One region of the Pseudocitrobacter sp. CD920760 genome, then DNA from elsewhere that is predicted to be linked to it. Evidence: predicted binding sites of a transcription regulator. Region 1 holds the regulator's gene; each other region holds the start of a gene.
What was found. Region 1 encodes PurR, which represses purine synthesis genes. Its sites were predicted from a motif close to CANGCAAACGTTTGCNTG; they were not measured.

Region 1 (4,216 bases):
TGGCTGGACCTGGCTTGTGAAAAAAGCCGACGGCAGCCTGGCGATTGTCTCTACCTCTAACGCGGGTACGCCGTTGACCACGGATGCCAAACCGCTGCTGACGGTAGATGTGTGGGAGCACGCTTACTATATTGATTACCGCAATGCGCGCGTGAGCTATCTGGAGCACTTCTGGGCGCTGGTAAACTGGAAGTTTGTTGCTGAGAATCTGGCGGCATAAAGAAATGACGCAGAAGGGTATCCCCTTCTGCGTTTTTGTTACTGGCTGACCACGGCCTCTTCACCCTGTGAACGGCTGCTGAAGAAGACCAGCAGCAGCGCAAACCCTGCCACAATCGCCCCCATTACCGGCACAAAGCTGTAACCCAGTCCACCGGAGATCACCGCGCCACCAGCTACGGCACCCAGCGCATTGCCGAGATTAAACGCGCCAATGTTTACCGAAGAAGAGAGCCCCGGCGCTTCGTGCGCAACACGCATTACGCGCATCTGCAATGGTGGCACCACCGCAAAGGTCGCCGCGCCCCACACCACCATACTGAACGCCGCGCCGATTTCCGTACGCGCCAGGAACGGGATCGCCAGCATAATCAGCATCAACAGCAGCAGAAAACCTTTCAGCGTACCGCTCACTGAACGGTCAGCAAATTTACCGCCAAGATAGTTACCGATTGAGAAGCCCACGCCAATCAGTACCAGCATTAATGTGATAAAGGCAGGCGTCGCATTCGTGATGGTGTGCAGAACCGGAGAAATGTAGGTATAGAGCGTGAACATCGCCCCAGCGCCCAGTACGGTCGTGAGCAACGCAGACAATACCTGTGGGCGTACCAGCACCGACAGTTCACGTTTCACGTCTGGTTTCTCACCCGCCCCGCCCTTCGGCAGCGACAACCACAGGCCGATTATTGCAATTACGCCCAGCCCTGCCGTCGCCAGGAACGACATGCGCCAGCCGATGGTCTCCCCAAGCCACGTGGCCGCCGGAACGCCACCGATATTGGCGATGGTCAACCCCATAAACATGGTCGCTACCGCGCTGGCTTGTTTATGTTTTGGCACCACGCTTGCGGCAACCACCGACCCCAGACCAAAGAACGCGCCGTGGTTGAGGCTGGTTATAATGCGTGACAGCATCAGCGTGGTGTAATCCGGGGCGATAGCAGAAAGGACGTTACCCAGGGTAAAAATCGCCATCAGGAAAATTAAGGCGTTGCGGCGTGCGCGATGTGAGAGTAGCAGCGTCATCAGCGGCGCGCCAACCATGACACCTACGGCGTAGGCGCTGATCAACATACCTGCGGCAGGAATCGAGACATCAACCCCTTTGGCAATAACGGGTAATAGCCCCATCGGCGAAAATTCGGTGGTACCTATCCCGAATGCGCCTACGGCTAACGCCAGTAAGGGATAATTCACTTTCATGCTTTGACTCCGGTTTGCCGCAAACGCAGGGCGGCGTGACAACAGATAGCAAAAGCATGACATCAATCACAAAAAAACAGAAGTGAACAAATTAGCAAAATATTTTTGCTGAATTGATAACAATCTCAGAGAGGGAGAGCAGCCTCTCCCTTTAGGATGGGTTAATGCAGGACGGCGGTCAGCGCGGCAGCCACGATCAGCGCCAGCGTAATAACCGTGGTGGTAATTGACATCTTCAGTTCGGTACTCATCAATTTTTCTCCTTATTATCCCCACACCAAAAGTGAGCTATGTCATTTTTGCACACTTATTCGCAAAAATCTTCCCGGATTTCACGCAATAACCGATTTTGCGCTTCCACTTTTGGCAAAGATAAGACAAAATTCGACGCTTATTAAAAAGTGTATCGGCCATTGACCCCCTCCTGTCGTCCTGTGTCGTTTTCCCGGCGAACCGCAATTTATAACATTGCGCCAGGGTGAGTGAAGGCAAACGTTTTCGTATTGAATCGATCAGGGGCAGGCCCGGGTCTGGAGTGAGATGGAATGGCAACTATTAAAGATGTAGCGAAGCGCGCAAACGTTTCCACTACAACTGTATCACATGTGATTAACAAGACGCGTTTTGTCGCCGAAGAGACGCGTGAAGCGGTGTGGGCGGCAATCAAAGAATTGCACTACTCTCCCAGCGCCGTGGCCCGTAGCCTGAAGGTCAATCACACCAAGTCCATTGGTTTGTTGGCGACCAGCAGTGAAGCTGCCTACTTTGCAGAAATTATTGAAGCCGTTGAGAAGAACTGCTTCCAGAAAGGCTATACCCTGATCCTCGGGAATGCGTGGAACAACCTTGAAAAACAGCGCGCGTATCTCTCCATGATGGCGCAGAAGCGCGTGGACGGCCTGCTGGTGATGTGTTCCGAATATCCGGATTCGCTGCTGCAGATGCTGGAAGAGTACCGTCATATTCCGATGGTGGTTATGGACTGGGGCGAAGCGAAAGCTGACTTTACCGACTCAGTTATCGATAACGCCTTCGAAGGCGGCTATATGGCTGGTCGTTATCTGGTGGAACGTGGGCATCGCGAAATTGGCGTGATCCCAGGCCCGCTGGAGCGCAATACCGGCGCAGGTCGTCTGGCTGGCTTTATGAAAGCCATGGAAGAGATGATGATCAAGGTGCCGGAAAACTGGATTGTGCAGGGCGATTTCGAACCGGAATCCGGCTATCGCGCGATGCAGCAAATACTGTCCCAGAATCCGCGCCCTACCGCTATCTTCTGTGGTGGCGATGTCATGGCGATGGGCGCGTTGTGCGCCGCAGACGAAATGGGGCTGCGCGTGCCGCAGGATATCTCGCTGATTGGTTACGACAACGTGCGCAACTCGCGTTTCTTTACCCCGGCGCTGACCACCATCCACCAGCCGAAGGATTCCCTCGGGGAAACCGCCTTCAATATGCTGATGGACCGAATTGTCAGTAAACGCGAAGAGTCGCAGTCCATTGAAGTGCACCCGCGCCTGATTGAACGCCGTTCCGTGGCCGACGGCCCGTTCCGCGATTACCGCCGTTAAGCCTCTTTGCGGACGCTCGAATCGGGCGTTCGCAACCATTCGTTGTTCAGCGTTTCACTGTCCCCTAAATACTCGAGTAACCAGCTTAGCGCCGGTGAACTGTCGTTTTGCTGCCAGGTCAGACAACAGGCCGCATCGGGAAACGGGTTTTCCAGTTCCAGAGCAACCCATTCACCTTTATCTATCTTCGGTCGCGCAAAATGCTCTGGTACCATGCCAACGCATAATCCTGCGGATAAGCAGGTTTCTGACGATTCCCAGTCAGGCACCACGACCCGCTTCTGGTTGTCCAGTAACCAGGTAGTACGTTTAGGTAACGAACGTGACGTATCTTCGCGCACCAGCGACGGCCAGTTGCGCAACACGTCATCACTGAGCGGCCCCGCCATCTGCGCCAGCGGATGCGTACGGGCTACCACACACTGCCAGCTCAGCATGCCCATATCGCGAAACGCATAGCGCCCCCCCACGGGAATCGCGCGCGTCGCGCCAATCGCTAACTCAACGCGCCCATCCGCCAGTGCATCCCACACCCCGTTAAATACCTCCTGATACACCAACAGCTCTACGTCACTGAAGTGGCGATAAAAATCGACAATCATCTGTCGGGTGCGCTCTGGTTTTACGATATTGTCCACCGCGATGGCCAACTGCCCTCTCCAGCCATTAGCAATTTGCTGACACTGCTGACGGGTGATCTGCATTTTTTTGATAACAGAACGCCCCTCTTTCAAAAACCATGCCCCGGCGGGGGTTAATTCTACATCCCGGTGGCGACGTTCAAACAGCGGAACCGCCAGCCACTCCTCCAGTTGACGTACCGTATAACTGATTGCAGAAGGTACACGGTGCAGCTCATTTGCCGCGCCACTAAAGCTGCCATTCCGCGCAACGGCATCCACGACTTCCAGTGAATATTCAGACCACATTTTCTGCTCACAAATTTTTTGAAACCAACACGCAAATATTAGCGTTTCACAAGGCAAATTTCACTCTCTACACTCTCAGCCTCTTCCAAAACAAGAAAAGGCGTTTTTATGCAACCTGGGAAAGGATTTTTAGTCTGGCTCGCCGGCCTGAGCGTATTAGGCTTTTTGGCCACCGATATGTATCTTCCGGCCTTCGCCGTGATTCAAAACGATCTCCAAACGCCGGCAGCGGCTGTCAGCGCCAGCCTGAGTCTGTTCCTTGCCGGGTTTGCTCTCGCGCAGCTGCTTTGG
Region 2 (4,216 bases), 1.0 Mb from region 1:
GGCGCACAAATTCTGCCAAAAGCGGAACAATTAATCAGATAAATGAAGTAGTTCAGGTAATTTAGTGGTCCTATCTATGTCGCAACCTTCGCCCCGGAAAGCCCTGGTGGCGCGGGTTGCGCTGGGATGGTCGCCTTGACGTTGGCAGAAATGCCCGGTAAGGTGCCCTACGTGCGCCAGAAGTGCATAAATTTCGATCACATTTACTTGTAGACCTGATTATCATGGACAAATTTGACGCTAATCGCCGCAAACTGCTGGCGCTGGGTGGGGCTGCGCTGGGCGCTGCTGCCATCTTGCCGACGCCCGCACTTGCTACCCTCTCGACCCCACGTCCGCGGATCCTGACGCTGAACAATCTTCATACGGGTGAGTTGATAAAAGCCGAGTTTTTCGACGGCAGAGGCTATATTCAGGATGAATTAGCAAAACTCAATCATTTCTTCCGTGATTTTCGCGCGAATAAAATAACTTCTATCGACCCCTCATTATTCGACCAGCTTTATCGGTTGCAGGGCTTATTAGGCTCTAACCGTCCGGTACAGCTAATCTCTGGCTATCGTGCCATTGACACGAATAATGAATTACGTGCCCATAGCCGTGGTGTAGCGAAAAACAGCTACCACACGAAAGGACGGGCGATGGATTTCCATATTGAAGGTGTTTCGTTAAGCAATATTCGCAAAGCCGCGTTATCTATGCGCGCAGGTGGTGTAGGATACTACCCACGTAGCAACTTTGTGCATATTGATACCGGGCCGGTGCGGCACTGGTAACGAAACAGGAGCCTTATGAACTATCGTATTATTCCGGTCACCGCGTTCGCGCAGAACTGTTCATTGATTTGGTGCGAGCAAACGAAACTTGCTGCGCTGGTCGATCCAGGCGGCGACGCAGAGAAAATCAAAGAACAGGTTGAGGCCGCTGGCGTTACTCTGGTTCAGATTTTACTCACTCACGGGCATCTTGATCACGTAGGCGCGGCGGCGGAGCTGGCTGCGCATTACGGTATTCCCGTGATTGGGCCGGAAAAAGAAGATGAGTTCTGGCTGCAGGGATTACCGCAACAGAGCCGGATGTTTGGCCTCGAAGAGTGCCAGCCACTGACGCCAGACCGTTGGCTGAATGAAGGCGAAACGGTGAGCGTGGGTAACGTGAAGTTGCAGGTTCTTCATTGTCCGGGCCACACGCCGGGCCACATCGTCTTTTTCGATGATGCCTCGCGCTTGCTGATTTCCGGGGATGTTATCTTTAAGGGCGGGGTGGGGCGCAGCGATTTTCCACGCGGTGACCACGGCCAACTGATCGACGCGATTAAACGCAAGCTGTTGCCGCTGGGCGATGACGTGACGTTTATTCCAGGTCATGGGCCGCTGTCAACGCTCGGCTATGAGCGGCTGCACAACCCGTTCCTGCAGGATGAAATGCCTGTCTGGTAAGAGCAAAAAAGGCCGCGAAAGCGGCCTTTTTTATGTCGTCTGACCCGTCTTACAGCACAGCGACAATGGCTTCGCACAGCGGCGCCATGTTGTCCGGCGTCATACCGGCGACGTTGATACGGCCAGACGCCACCGCATACACGCCAAACTCTTCACGCAGACGCAGCACCTGATCTTTGGTCAGGCCGCTGAACGAGAACATCCCGTTTTGTTTAGTGATAAAGGTGAAGTCGCGATTCGCGCCTTTCTCCTGCAGCGTGTTCACGAACAGCAGACGCATGCGCTGAATGCGTTGACGCATGTCGGTCAGTTCCTGTTCCCAGATAGCGCGCAGAGCGTCATTGCTGAGAATGGTGGCGACAACGGACGCACCGTGAGCTGGCGGGTTGGAATAGTTAGCACGAATGACCGACTTCATCTGGCTGAAGGCGCGATCGGCGTTGTCCGCATCGCGGGTGACCAGGGTGCAGGCGCCAACACGTTCGTTATACAGACCGAAGTTTTTAGAGTAAGAGCTGGCAACAATCAGCTCATCATGCAGCGCGGCGAACGCGCGCAGACCTTCTGCATCTTCTTCCAGACCACGGGCGAAGCCCTGGTAGGCGAAATCGAACAGCGGCAGCCAGCCTTTCTCAGCGGAGATCTTCGCCAGCTGTTGCCACTGCTCCAGCGTCGGATCGATACCGGTCGGGTTATGACAGCAGCCGTGGAACAGCACCACATCGCCGGCCTGTGCATTGTTCAGGCTGGCAACAAGGCCATCAAAATTGAGCGCATGGTTCTGTGCGTCATAGTAGTCATATTCGCAAACTTCGAGACCCGCAGCGTTGAAGACGCCTTTATGGTTCGGCCAGCTCGGGTTGCTAACCCAGATGCGTTTCGCACTGGTGTTTTTGGCGAGGAAATCTGCCGCGACGCGCAGTGCGCCAGTACCGCCAGGCGTTTGCGCCGTGCGGGCGCGTTTAGCGTTGACGATTTCACTTCCTTTACCGAACAGCAGCTCCTGCGTGCAACGACCAAACTCCGGGATACCATCAATACCGAGGTAATTTTTGGTCGTTTCATTTTCCAGCAGATAAAGCTCCGCTTTTTTAACGCTGGTCAGAACCGGGGTTTTACCGGTCTCATCTTTGTAAACTCCAATCCCGAGGTTGATTTTGCTCGGGCGGTCGTCGGCACGAAACAGATCGGCCAGGCCCAGAATTGGGTCGGCAGGGGCGGCTGTAATGTTCTCAAACATGACGGGGTTCCATTTATGAGTGACTTGGAGAAATCCGCTATCAGGTTAACGGCAGATTTACAAAATGCCAACCGTTTGCAATGAAAAGCGCGAGCCTTTTCAAAAGTCGCGATTTTTAACTGGCTGAAATATAAAAAACAGGGCCGAAGCCCTGTTTCCTGTGCATATAACAAAGTGGCGTACTGATTAGAACTGGTACACGATACCCACGGCTGCCTGGTCGTCGGTGGACAGGCCAGTGGCTGCGGTGTAGTCGTTTTCGTCCAGCAGGTTGAATTTATACGCTGCATAGACGTTCATGTTTTTGTTGAAGTAGTACCAGGTACCCACTTCGATATATTTCAGCAGGTCAGCAGTGCCGCCGTCGAAGCCAGGGCGGGAAGCCAGGTTTTTACCTTTAGACTGGACGTAGCCAACGGAGGGACGCAGGCCGAAGTCGAACTGGTACTGAACCACTGCTTCAATGTTCTGGGTTTTGTTGGCAAAGCCAGCGTCTTCCGGGGTCATGTTGTAGGTCTGAGAGTACATGACCGCAGCATAGACGTTGTTGGCATCGTACTTAGCAGAGGTCGCCCACGCTTCAGCTTTGTCGCCGCTGGCGCTGAAGGCCTGATTTTTCTGATCGGTAGTACGGTTGGAGTTCGCATAGCCTGCGGAAATCGCGAAGCCTTCACCAAAGGCATAAGTTGCAGAGGTACTGACGCCGTCGCCATTCTGCTTCTGAATGTTACGTTCTTCGTTTTTACCCTGATACTGAACCGCGAAGCTCAGACCATCGACCAGGCCGAAGAAGTCAGAGTTACGGTAGGTGGCTACGCCATTGGTACGCGCAGTCATGAAGTTATCAGTGTAGTTCCAGCCGTCGCCGCCCCACTCAACCAGCATATCGGTTGCGGATTCAACGTCGTAGATAGCGCCGTAGTTACGACCGTAGTCGAAAGAGCCGAATTCACCGGCTTTCAGGCCTGCGAAGGCCAGACGGGTTTTGCTGGTTTGAGAACCTTCAACATTGGACGCATCCATGTTGTATTCCCACTGACCATAACCGGTCAGCTGTTCGTTAATTTGAGTTTCCCCTTTCACACCAATACGGGCATAGGTGGTATCAGAGTTGCTGGTGTCACCATTGGTGGTCCACACATGCTCACCGACCATTTTGCCGTAAAAGTCCAGTTTGTTGCCGTTTTTGTTGTAGATTTCTGCAGCGTTAGCTGCACCGGCTACCAGCAGGGCAGGGATCACCACTGCCAGGATATTGCGCTTCATCATTATTTATTACCCTCATTAGGTTTTTTTTATATCGACACTCGCCACTGCCGCCAATAACTTCTGTCAATAAAAATTTACAGAAACATTGATGATAGTTTGGTGTCTTTTTGTGTCTGAGAGGCATATTTCCATTCAAACCACCGTTTCGCTAGCCTGAAAGTGCTACAAATATCCTAATTAAGTAACAAGAGGAAATTATGTGTAACAAAAAGTTAAAAATAAGGAACTTTGTGAGACAACTCAAAGTTCTGTTGGGGTTAGGGAAGTA
Region 3 (4,216 bases), 250 kb from region 1:
TAACCACAAAACTATTGGCAAATTCAGGAATGCGCTCAAAGCTGTGCAGGTAGGTATTACCAAACATACCCGTGATTTGTAACTCGGCACCCAACAGCATCGAAAAAATAAAAAAGATGGCCATTTTGCTATTTTTGAATAAAGCAAAAGCGCGTAGTCCCAATACGTCGATAATACCGCGCGCCTGATTCGACTTAGCGACCGGGATACGGGGTAACGTTAATGTAAACAGGCTTAATGCCAGAGAGGCTGCGGCACCGATGTAGAGCTGAACATGGCTAAGTTCGAACCCCGCAAGGCTTACCGCCCACATCGCAGCAATGAAACCGATGGTTCCCCATATGCGAATAGGCGGGAACGCCGCAACAATATCCAACCCTGCATTTTGTAGTCGATAGTAGGAGATAGTATTACTGAGACCAAGAGTTGGCATGTAAACTAAAGAATTCAACAGGATAACCGTGAACATCGCGGAGGGGGTAGTGACTGTCGCGGCAATAAATAGCATGATGGCGCCGATAAAGTGACAAGCGGCATAAACCCATTTTGCGCTAATCCATTTATCCGCGACTATCCCAAACAAGGTTGAGGTAATGACGGCGGCAATCCCCAAGGTGCTGTATACCGCACCGATATCTTCACCCTTGAAGTGCAATGTAATAAACATGTAGGAGCCAAAGGTGTTAAGCCAACTCCCCCATAGAAAAAACTGTAGAAAAGAAAGCGTTTTTAATTGAAGTTTCAGATTCATGTTATTTACCTACGTAATATAAATAATAGTAAACCCTTAATAAAAAATGAATGCATTGAGTTTATGTTGCGCCGATATATCGAAATGAATAAAGTTCATGTCGATTAGGTGTAATATCGGTACGCTATCTTTATAATCGAACAGTGGCGATAAAAACCAATACATTTTACTGTTGCGCTCAAGATCATTTCTATATTGATTCTGTTTATTTAGTGCGTAGGTATGCGGCGTTATTTATAACGTTTTTTATATGCTTATGGTTTTAATATTTTGTGGGTGTATAACGAGCATCCGGTAATATATCACTATTACCGGATGCTTTAACATTCTGTGAGCGGAGAATGAAAAACAGACTAAATCTTTCGCGTTAAGAACCCGCTTAACTATCCTTTTACGATCACGGCGGCAGCAGCAGCTTTTGCCCGCTCGATGGCGTCATCAACCGAATCCGCTGTTGCCAGCGCCACGCCCATTCGACGCGTACCCTCGATTTCCGGTTTTGCAAACAATCGAACCTGCAGACCCGCACCGACCGCGCCATTAACGTTATCAAAGGTGACGTTCTGGCTCTGTAAACGCGGCAGAATAACCGCTGAGGCGGACGGACCATACTGACGAATCGCGCCAACCGGCAGGCCCAGGAATGCGCGAACGTGCAGGGCGAACTCGGAGAGGTCTTGTGAAATCAGCGTCACCATCCCGGTGTCATGCGGGCGTGGGGAAACCTCGCTGAAGACAACGTCATCGCCACAGACAAACAGTTCCACACCAAACAAACCATGACCGCCCAGCGCCAGCACAACGTCGCGGGCGATAGCCTGTGCACGTTCCAGGGCGAGCGGACTCATCTGCTGCGGCTGCCACGATTCACGATAATCGCCATCTTCCTGGCGGTGACCGACCGGTGCACAGAAGTGAACGCCATCGACCGCGCTCACCGTCAGCAGGGTGATTTCAAAATCAAAATTCACCACGCCTTCGACGATGACGCGGCCCGCGCCCGCACGGCCACCCTGCTGGGCATACAGCCAGGCGTCGGCGAGCTGCGCTTCGCTGCGGATAAAACTCTGGCCTTTGCCGGATGAGCTCATTACCGGTTTGATGATGCAGGGCAGGCCAATTTCCGTGACGGCATCACGGAACGCCGCTTCGCTGTCGGCGAAGCGATATGCCGACGTGGGGAGCTTGAGTTCTTCGGCGGCCAGGCGACGAATGCCTTCGCGGTTCATGGTCAGCTGCGTGGCGCGCGCGCAGGGCACCACGTTCTGGCCCTGACGTTCCAGTTCAACCAGCATGTCGGTGGCGATAGCTTCAATTTCCGGCACGATGAAATGCGGTTTTTCCGCCTCGACCAGCGCTTTCAGCGCCTGACCATCCAGCATGTTAATGACGTGCGAGCGGTGAGCGACGTGCATGGCAGGCGCATCGGCATAGCGATCGACAGCAATCACTTCAATTCCCAGTCGCTGACACTCAATGGCAACCTCTTTTCCGAGTTCGCCAGAACCTAAAAGCATTACGCGCGTCGCCGCAGGACGCAGGGCTGTGCCTAGTAAAGTCATTGCATCTTCCATCGTCTGTCAAAATTTCGCGCATTATAAACGAAAACGTTTGCGTCTGTCTTGCTGTCAGCGTTAACCCCGCGCTATCACCTTAAATTTGCGCATCTTTATGCGGCGCAGACATATCCTGACATCGACTCGCCTACGCTGGATAACTGGCACAAATCTATCGGAGGTCATATGTCTGGCTGGCTTAATCAACTGCAATCGCTGCTGGGGCAAAAATCGGGTGAGGGGAAGAAAGATCTCAGCCAAATGCTGGTGCCTGGCGCACTGGGCGGGCTGGCGGGGTTGCTGGTCGCCAGTAAATCCTCGCGCAAAATGCTGGCGAAATACGGCACCGGGGCGCTGTTAGTCGGCGGCGGTGCGGTGGCGGGCAGCGTGTTGTGGAACAAATATAAAGATAAGTTAAAGGGCAATCCGCAAACAGAACAGAGATACGGTGAACCTGCCGCGCCGCTGGATGTGCGCACGCAGCGACTGATTCTGGCGCTGGTGTTCGCCGCGAAGAGCGACGGGCATATTGATGCCAAAGAGCAGGCGGCCATCGAACAGCAACTGCGCGAAGCCGGTGTTGAGGAGCAGGGGCGTGCGCTGATCGCCCAGGCTATTGAACAGCCGCTCGATCCCCAACGTCTGGCGCGTGATGTGCATAACGAAGAGGAAGCTTTAGAGCTTTACTTTGTGAGTTGTGCGGCGATAGATATCGATCACTTTATGGAGCGCAGCTATCTGAATGCGCTGGGCGACGCGCTGAAGCTGCCGCCGGAAGTGCGAGAAGGCATCGAGCAGGATTTGCAGCAACAAAAACAGCAACTTTAAACGTCTTGTCACAGGTTTCGCTTGCATCGTCGTTTAATTTGTCCACCCTTATAGGGTGTGACTAATACAGAAGAACAATGACATGCCGCCAAAAGCGAAACGAATTCCTCACGCCATGACGCTTCATGGCGATACGCGTATCGATAACTATTTCTGGCTGCGCGACGACAATCGCGCAGAGCCAGAGGTCCTCGATTATCTGCATCAGGAAAATGATTACGGAAAAAGTGTGATGGATTCTCAGCGCGAGCTTCAGGAGCGCGTGCTGAAGGAGATCATCGACCGTATTCCTCAGCGAGAAGAGTCCGCGCCCTATACCAAAAACGGTTATCGCTATCGCCAGGTGTATGAGCCGGGCTGCGAGTACGCGATATATCAGCGCCAGTCGGTGCAGAAGGGGGAGTGGGAACCCTGGGATCTGTTGCTCGACGCTAATCAGCGCGCCGCGCACAGCGAATTTTATACCCTCGGTGGGCTGACGGTTTCACCGGACAACGATCTGCTGGCGATCACCGAAGATTATCTTTCGCGTCGCCAGTACGGCCTGCGTTTTTGCAATTTGCGTACCGGGATTTGGTATCCTGAAGTGCTGGAGAATGTCTCTCCTGGCATCGTCTGGGTCAATGATTCTCAAACGCTCTATTATGTTCGCAAGCACCCCACGACGCTTCTGCCGTGGCAGGTGTGGCGACATCGCATCGGTACGCCTGCGGCGCAGGATACGCTGGTGTATGAAGAGAAAGATGACACGTTCTACGTCAGCCTGCATAAAACGTCCTCGAAACACTATGTGGTGATCGCGCTCTCCAGCGCCACGACCAGCGAAATGCGGCTGCTTGATGCCGAGTTGCCGGATGCCGAACCGATCGTGTTCCTGCCGCGTCGAAAAGATCATGAATACAGCATCGATCACTTTCAGCATCATTTTTATATTCGCTCCAACCGTGAAGGGAAAAACTTCGGTCTTTACCGCAGTAATGTACGCGATGAGAAACAGTGGCAAACGCTGATTCCGGCACGCGATGATGTGATGCTTGAGAGCTTTACGCTCTTTACCGACTGGCTGGTGCTGGAGGAGCGT
Region 4 (4,216 bases), 2.6 Mb from region 1:
TGCGCGAAATCCAGCAGCGCCGGGATATCGGTCACGCCGATAGCGACGTTTTGCAGCGTGGGTTCCAGCGCAGTGCCTGCGTTACCCGGAGCAACAAAAACAGTCTCAACCAGCGGCGACTGGGCCGCTTTCCAGGCCAGCGCGTGCTCGCGCCCGCCGTTACCAATCACTAATACTTTCATCTGTCGCTCCATTAATGGCGGAAGTGGCGCATGTCGGTGAAGAGCATCGCAATACCGTGCTCGTCGGCGGCGGCAATCACTTCGTCATCACGGATAGAACCGCCAGGCTGGATTACGCAGGTCACGCCCGCAGCGGCGGCGGCATCAATACCGTCGCGGAACGGGAAGAACGCGTCAGAAGCCATCGAGGAACCTTTCACTTCCAGACCTTCATCGGCAGCTTTAATACCGGCGATTTTCGCGGAGTACACGCGGCTCATCTGGCCCGCGCCAATTCCGATGGTCATATTGTTTTTGGCATAGACAATGGCGTTGGATTTCACAAACTTCGCTACTTTCCAGCAGAACAGCGCATCACGCAGTTCCTGTTCGGTCGGCTGGCGTTTGGTGACGACGCGCAGTTCTTCCGCGCCGACCATCCCCAGGTCACGATCCTGAACCAGCAAACCGCCGTTCACGCGTTTGAAATCAAGACCCGGAACACGCTCGCCCCACTGACCGCAGGTCAGGACGCGAACGTTCTGTTTGGCGGCGGTGATTTTCAGGGCTTCTTCGCTGGCGGACGGCGCAATAATCACTTCGACAAACTGACGAGAAATGATGGCCTGCGCGGTTTCAGCATCCAGCTCGCGGTTAAAGGCGATAATGCCGCCGAATGCGGAGGTTGGGTCGGTTTTGTACGCGCGATCGTAAGCATCAAGAAGGGAATTACCGATAGCCACGCCGCAAGGGTTGGCGTGCTTCACAATCACACATGCCGGCTCGGCGAACTCTTTCACGCACTCCAGCGCCGCATCGGTATCGGCGATGTTGTTATAAGAGAGGGCTTTACCCTGAACCTGGGTTGCGGTGGCAACGGAGGCTTCTTTCACATTCTCTTCTATATAGAAGGCAGCCTGCTGGTGGCTGTTCTCGCCGTAGCGCATATCCTGCTTCTTAATGAAGTTCAGGTTCAGCGTGCGCGAGAAGCGACCGGCGGCTTCTTTGCTTTCGCCGTGGTAAGCCGGAACCATGCTGCCGAAATAGTTGGCAATCATGCTGTCGTAGGCGGCGGTGTGTTCGAAGGCTTTGATGGCGAGGTCGAAACGGGTTGCAAGCAGAAGCGATCCTTCGTTGGCATCCATCTCATTAATAATGGCGTCGTAGTCGCTGCTCTTCACGACGATTGCGACATCTTTATGGTTCTTGGCGGCGGAGCGCACCATGGTTGGGCCGCCGATATCGATGTTCTCAACCGCATCTTCCAGCGAGCAACCTTCACGGGCCACGGTCTGGGCGAACGGATACAGGTTAACAACCACCATATCGATAGGTTGGATCTGATGTTCTTCCATAATGGCATCGTCCTGGCCGCGACGGCCCAGAATGCCACCATGTACTTTCGGATGCAGGGTCTTCACGCGTCCATCCATCATCTCCGGGAAACCGGTGTAATCGGAAACTTCGGTTACCGGCAGACCTTTTTCTGCTAACAGACGGGCAGTGCCCCCTGTAGACAGCAGCTCCACACCGCGTGCGGAAAGTGCCTGGGCGAATTCGACGATACCGGCTTTGTCAGAAACACTGAGCAGAGCGCGGCGGACTGGACGACGTTGTTGCATGGTAAATCCCCTGGATTTGACTATTACAGAGAGCGTTAGCTGAATTTTTCGCGAAAAACTCAGCTAACGCCCCTTACGGGGTATCCTTGTTTTGCGGTGGCATTGTAACGAAAACGTTTGCGCAACGCTCGCGAATTTTTCTTTTTCATTTGAGCTATCCGGATTATTCGGTCACGATACCCTTTATAGAGAGAAAAGATCTGCCTGGTTGTGGATAACTCTGTGGTTAAGTTGGTATAAAGCGGGGTTTTGCTGTGGATTTCAGCAATCGGTAAAATTACCGCATATTTAGGGTTGCAGCCTCACGAGAACTCCCTATAATGCGCTCCCACTGACACGGCAGATGTGAATCACTTCACACAAACAGCCGCTTCGGTTGAAGAGAAAAATCCTGAAAATCAGGGTTGACTCTGAGAGAGGAAAGCGTAATATACGCCACCTCGCGACAGTTCGCTAAAGCGCGTCGCAACTGCTCTTTAACAATTTATCAGACAATCTGTGTGGGCACTCAATGATACGGATTCTTAACGTCGCAAGACGATAAATGAATACCAAGTCTCTGAGTGAACACGTAATTCATTACGAAGTTTAATTCACGAGCATCAAACTTAAATTGAAGAGTTTGATCATGGCTCAGATTGAACGCTGGCGGCAGGCCTAACACATGCAAGTCGAACGGTAACAGGAATCAGCTTGCTGATTCGCTGACGAGTGGCGGACGGGTGAGTAATGTCTGGGAAACTGCCTGATGGAGGGGGATAACTACTGGAAACGGTAGCTAATACCGCATAACGTCGCAAGACCAAAGAGGGGGACCTTCGGGCCTCTTGCCATCGGATGTGCCCAGATGGGATTAGCTAGTAGGTGGGGTAACGGCTCACCTAGGCGACGATCCCTAGCTGGTCTGAGAGGATGACCAGCCACACTGGAACTGAGACACGGTCCAGACTCCTACGGGAGGCAGCAGTGGGGAATATTGCACAATGGGCGCAAGCCTGATGCAGCCATGCCGCGTGTATGAAGAAGGCCTTCGGGTTGTAAAGTACTTTCAGCGAGGAGGAAGGTGTTGAGGTTAATAACCTCAGCAATTGACGTTACTCGCAGAAGAAGCACCGGCTAACTCCGTGCCAGCAGCCGCGGTAATACGGAGGGTGCAAGCGTTAATCGGAATTACTGGGCGTAAAGCGCACGCAGGCGGTTTGTTAAGTCAGATGTGAAATCCCCGGGCTCAACCTGGGAACTGCATTTGAAACTGGCAAGCTTGAGTCTCGTAGAGGGGGGTAGAATTCCAGGTGTAGCGGTGAAATGCGTAGAGATCTGGAGGAATACCGGTGGCGAAGGCGGCCCCCTGGACGAAGACTGACGCTCAGGTGCGAAAGCGTGGGGAGCAAACAGGATTAGATACCCTGGTAGTCCACGCTGTAAACGATGTCGACTTGGAGGTTGTGCCCTTGAGGCGTGGCTTCCGGAGCTAACGCGTTAAGTCGACCGCCTGGGGAGTACGGCCGCAAGGTTAAAACTCAAATGAATTGACGGGGGCCCGCACAAGCGGTGGAGCATGTGGTTTAATTCGATGCAACGCGAAGAACCTTACCTACTCTTGACATCCACGGAACTTTTCAGAGATGAATTGGTGCCTTCGGGAACCGTGAGACAGGTGCTGCATGGCTGTCGTCAGCTCGTGTTGTGAAATGTTGGGTTAAGTCCCGCAACGAGCGCAACCCTTATCCTTTGTTGCCAGCGGTTCGGCCGGGAACTCAAAGGAGACTGCCAGTGATAAACTGGAGGAAGGTGGGGATGACGTCAAGTCATCATGGCCCTTACGAGTAGGGCTACACACGTGCTACAATGGCATATACAAAGAGAAGCGACCTCGCGAGAGCAAGCGGACCTCATAAAGTATGTCGTAGTCCGGATTGGAGTCTGCAACTCGACTCCATGAAGTCGGAATCGCTAGTAATCGTAGATCAGAATGCTACGGTGAATACGTTCCCGGGCCTTGTACACACCGCCCGTCACACCATGGGAGTGGGTTGCAAAAGAAGTAGGTAGCTTAACCTTCGGGAGGGCGCTTACCACTTTGTGATTCATGACTGGGGTGAAGTCGTAACAAGGTAACCGTAGGGGAACCTGCGGTTGGATCACCTCCTTACCTTAAAGAACCGTTCCTTGAAGTGTCCACACAGATTGTCTGATGAAAAGTAAATAGCAAGGCGTCTTGCGATTGAGACTTCAGTGTCCCCTTCGTCTAGAGGCCCAGGACACCGCCCTTTCACGGCGGTAACAGGGGTTCGAATCCCCTAGGGGACGCCACTTGCTGGTATGTGTGAGTGAAAGTCGCCGACCTTAATATCTCAAAACAGACTGTTAAGTCTTGTTTGAGATATTTGCTCTTTAAAAATCTGGATCAAGCTGAAAATTGAAACGACACAC

Region 2: the regulator PurR is predicted to act here: its motif matches at 2,744-2,761, upstream of AC1MKH_RS08430 (amino acid aminotransferase).
Region 3: the regulator PurR is predicted to act here: its motif matches at 2,352-2,369, upstream of purT (formate-dependent phosphoribosylglycinamide formyltransferase).
Region 4: the regulator PurR is predicted to act here: its motif matches at 1,890-1,907, upstream of purH (bifunctional phosphoribosylaminoimidazolecarboxamide formyltransferase/IMP cyclohydrolase).

The regions. Positions count from the first base shown of each region.
Region 1 covers NZ_CM173490.1:2,900,898-2,905,113, forward strand. The annotation lists gene sodB (superoxide dismutase [Fe]) at 1-220, shown strand, start outside; gene AC1MKH_RS13565 (MFS transporter) at 259-1,425, opposite strand; gene cydH (cytochrome bd-I oxidase subunit CydH) at 1,587-1,676, opposite strand; gene purR (HTH-type transcriptional repressor PurR) at 1,971-2,996, shown strand; gene punR (DNA-binding transcriptional activator PunR) at 2,993-3,925, opposite strand; gene punC (purine nucleoside transporter PunC) at 4,034-4,216, shown strand, end outside.
Region 2 covers NZ_CM173490.1:1,854,423-1,858,638, forward strand. The annotation lists gene ldtD (L,D-transpeptidase) at 1-42, shown strand, start outside; gene mepK (peptidoglycan L,D-endopeptidase MepK) at 225-776, shown strand; gene AC1MKH_RS08425 (MBL fold metallo-hydrolase) at 792-1,439, shown strand; gene AC1MKH_RS08430 (amino acid aminotransferase) at 1,489-2,679, opposite strand; gene AC1MKH_RS08435 (porin) at 2,866-3,948, opposite strand.
Region 3 covers NZ_CM173490.1:3,147,446-3,151,661, reverse strand. The annotation lists gene AC1MKH_RS14800 (nucleoside permease) at 1-751, opposite strand, end outside; gene purT (formate-dependent phosphoribosylglycinamide formyltransferase) at 1,135-2,313, opposite strand; gene AC1MKH_RS14790 (tellurite resistance TerB family protein) at 2,494-3,135, shown strand; gene ptrB (oligopeptidase B) at 3,218-4,216, shown strand, end outside.
Region 4 covers NZ_CM173490.1:241,972-246,187, forward strand. The annotation lists gene purD (phosphoribosylamine--glycine ligase) at 1-182, opposite strand, end outside; gene purH (bifunctional phosphoribosylaminoimidazolecarboxamide formyltransferase/IMP cyclohydrolase) at 194-1,783, opposite strand; rRNA gene AC1MKH_RS01130 (16S ribosomal RNA) at 2,394-3,935, shown strand; tRNA gene AC1MKH_RS01135 (tRNA-Glu) at 4,021-4,096, shown strand.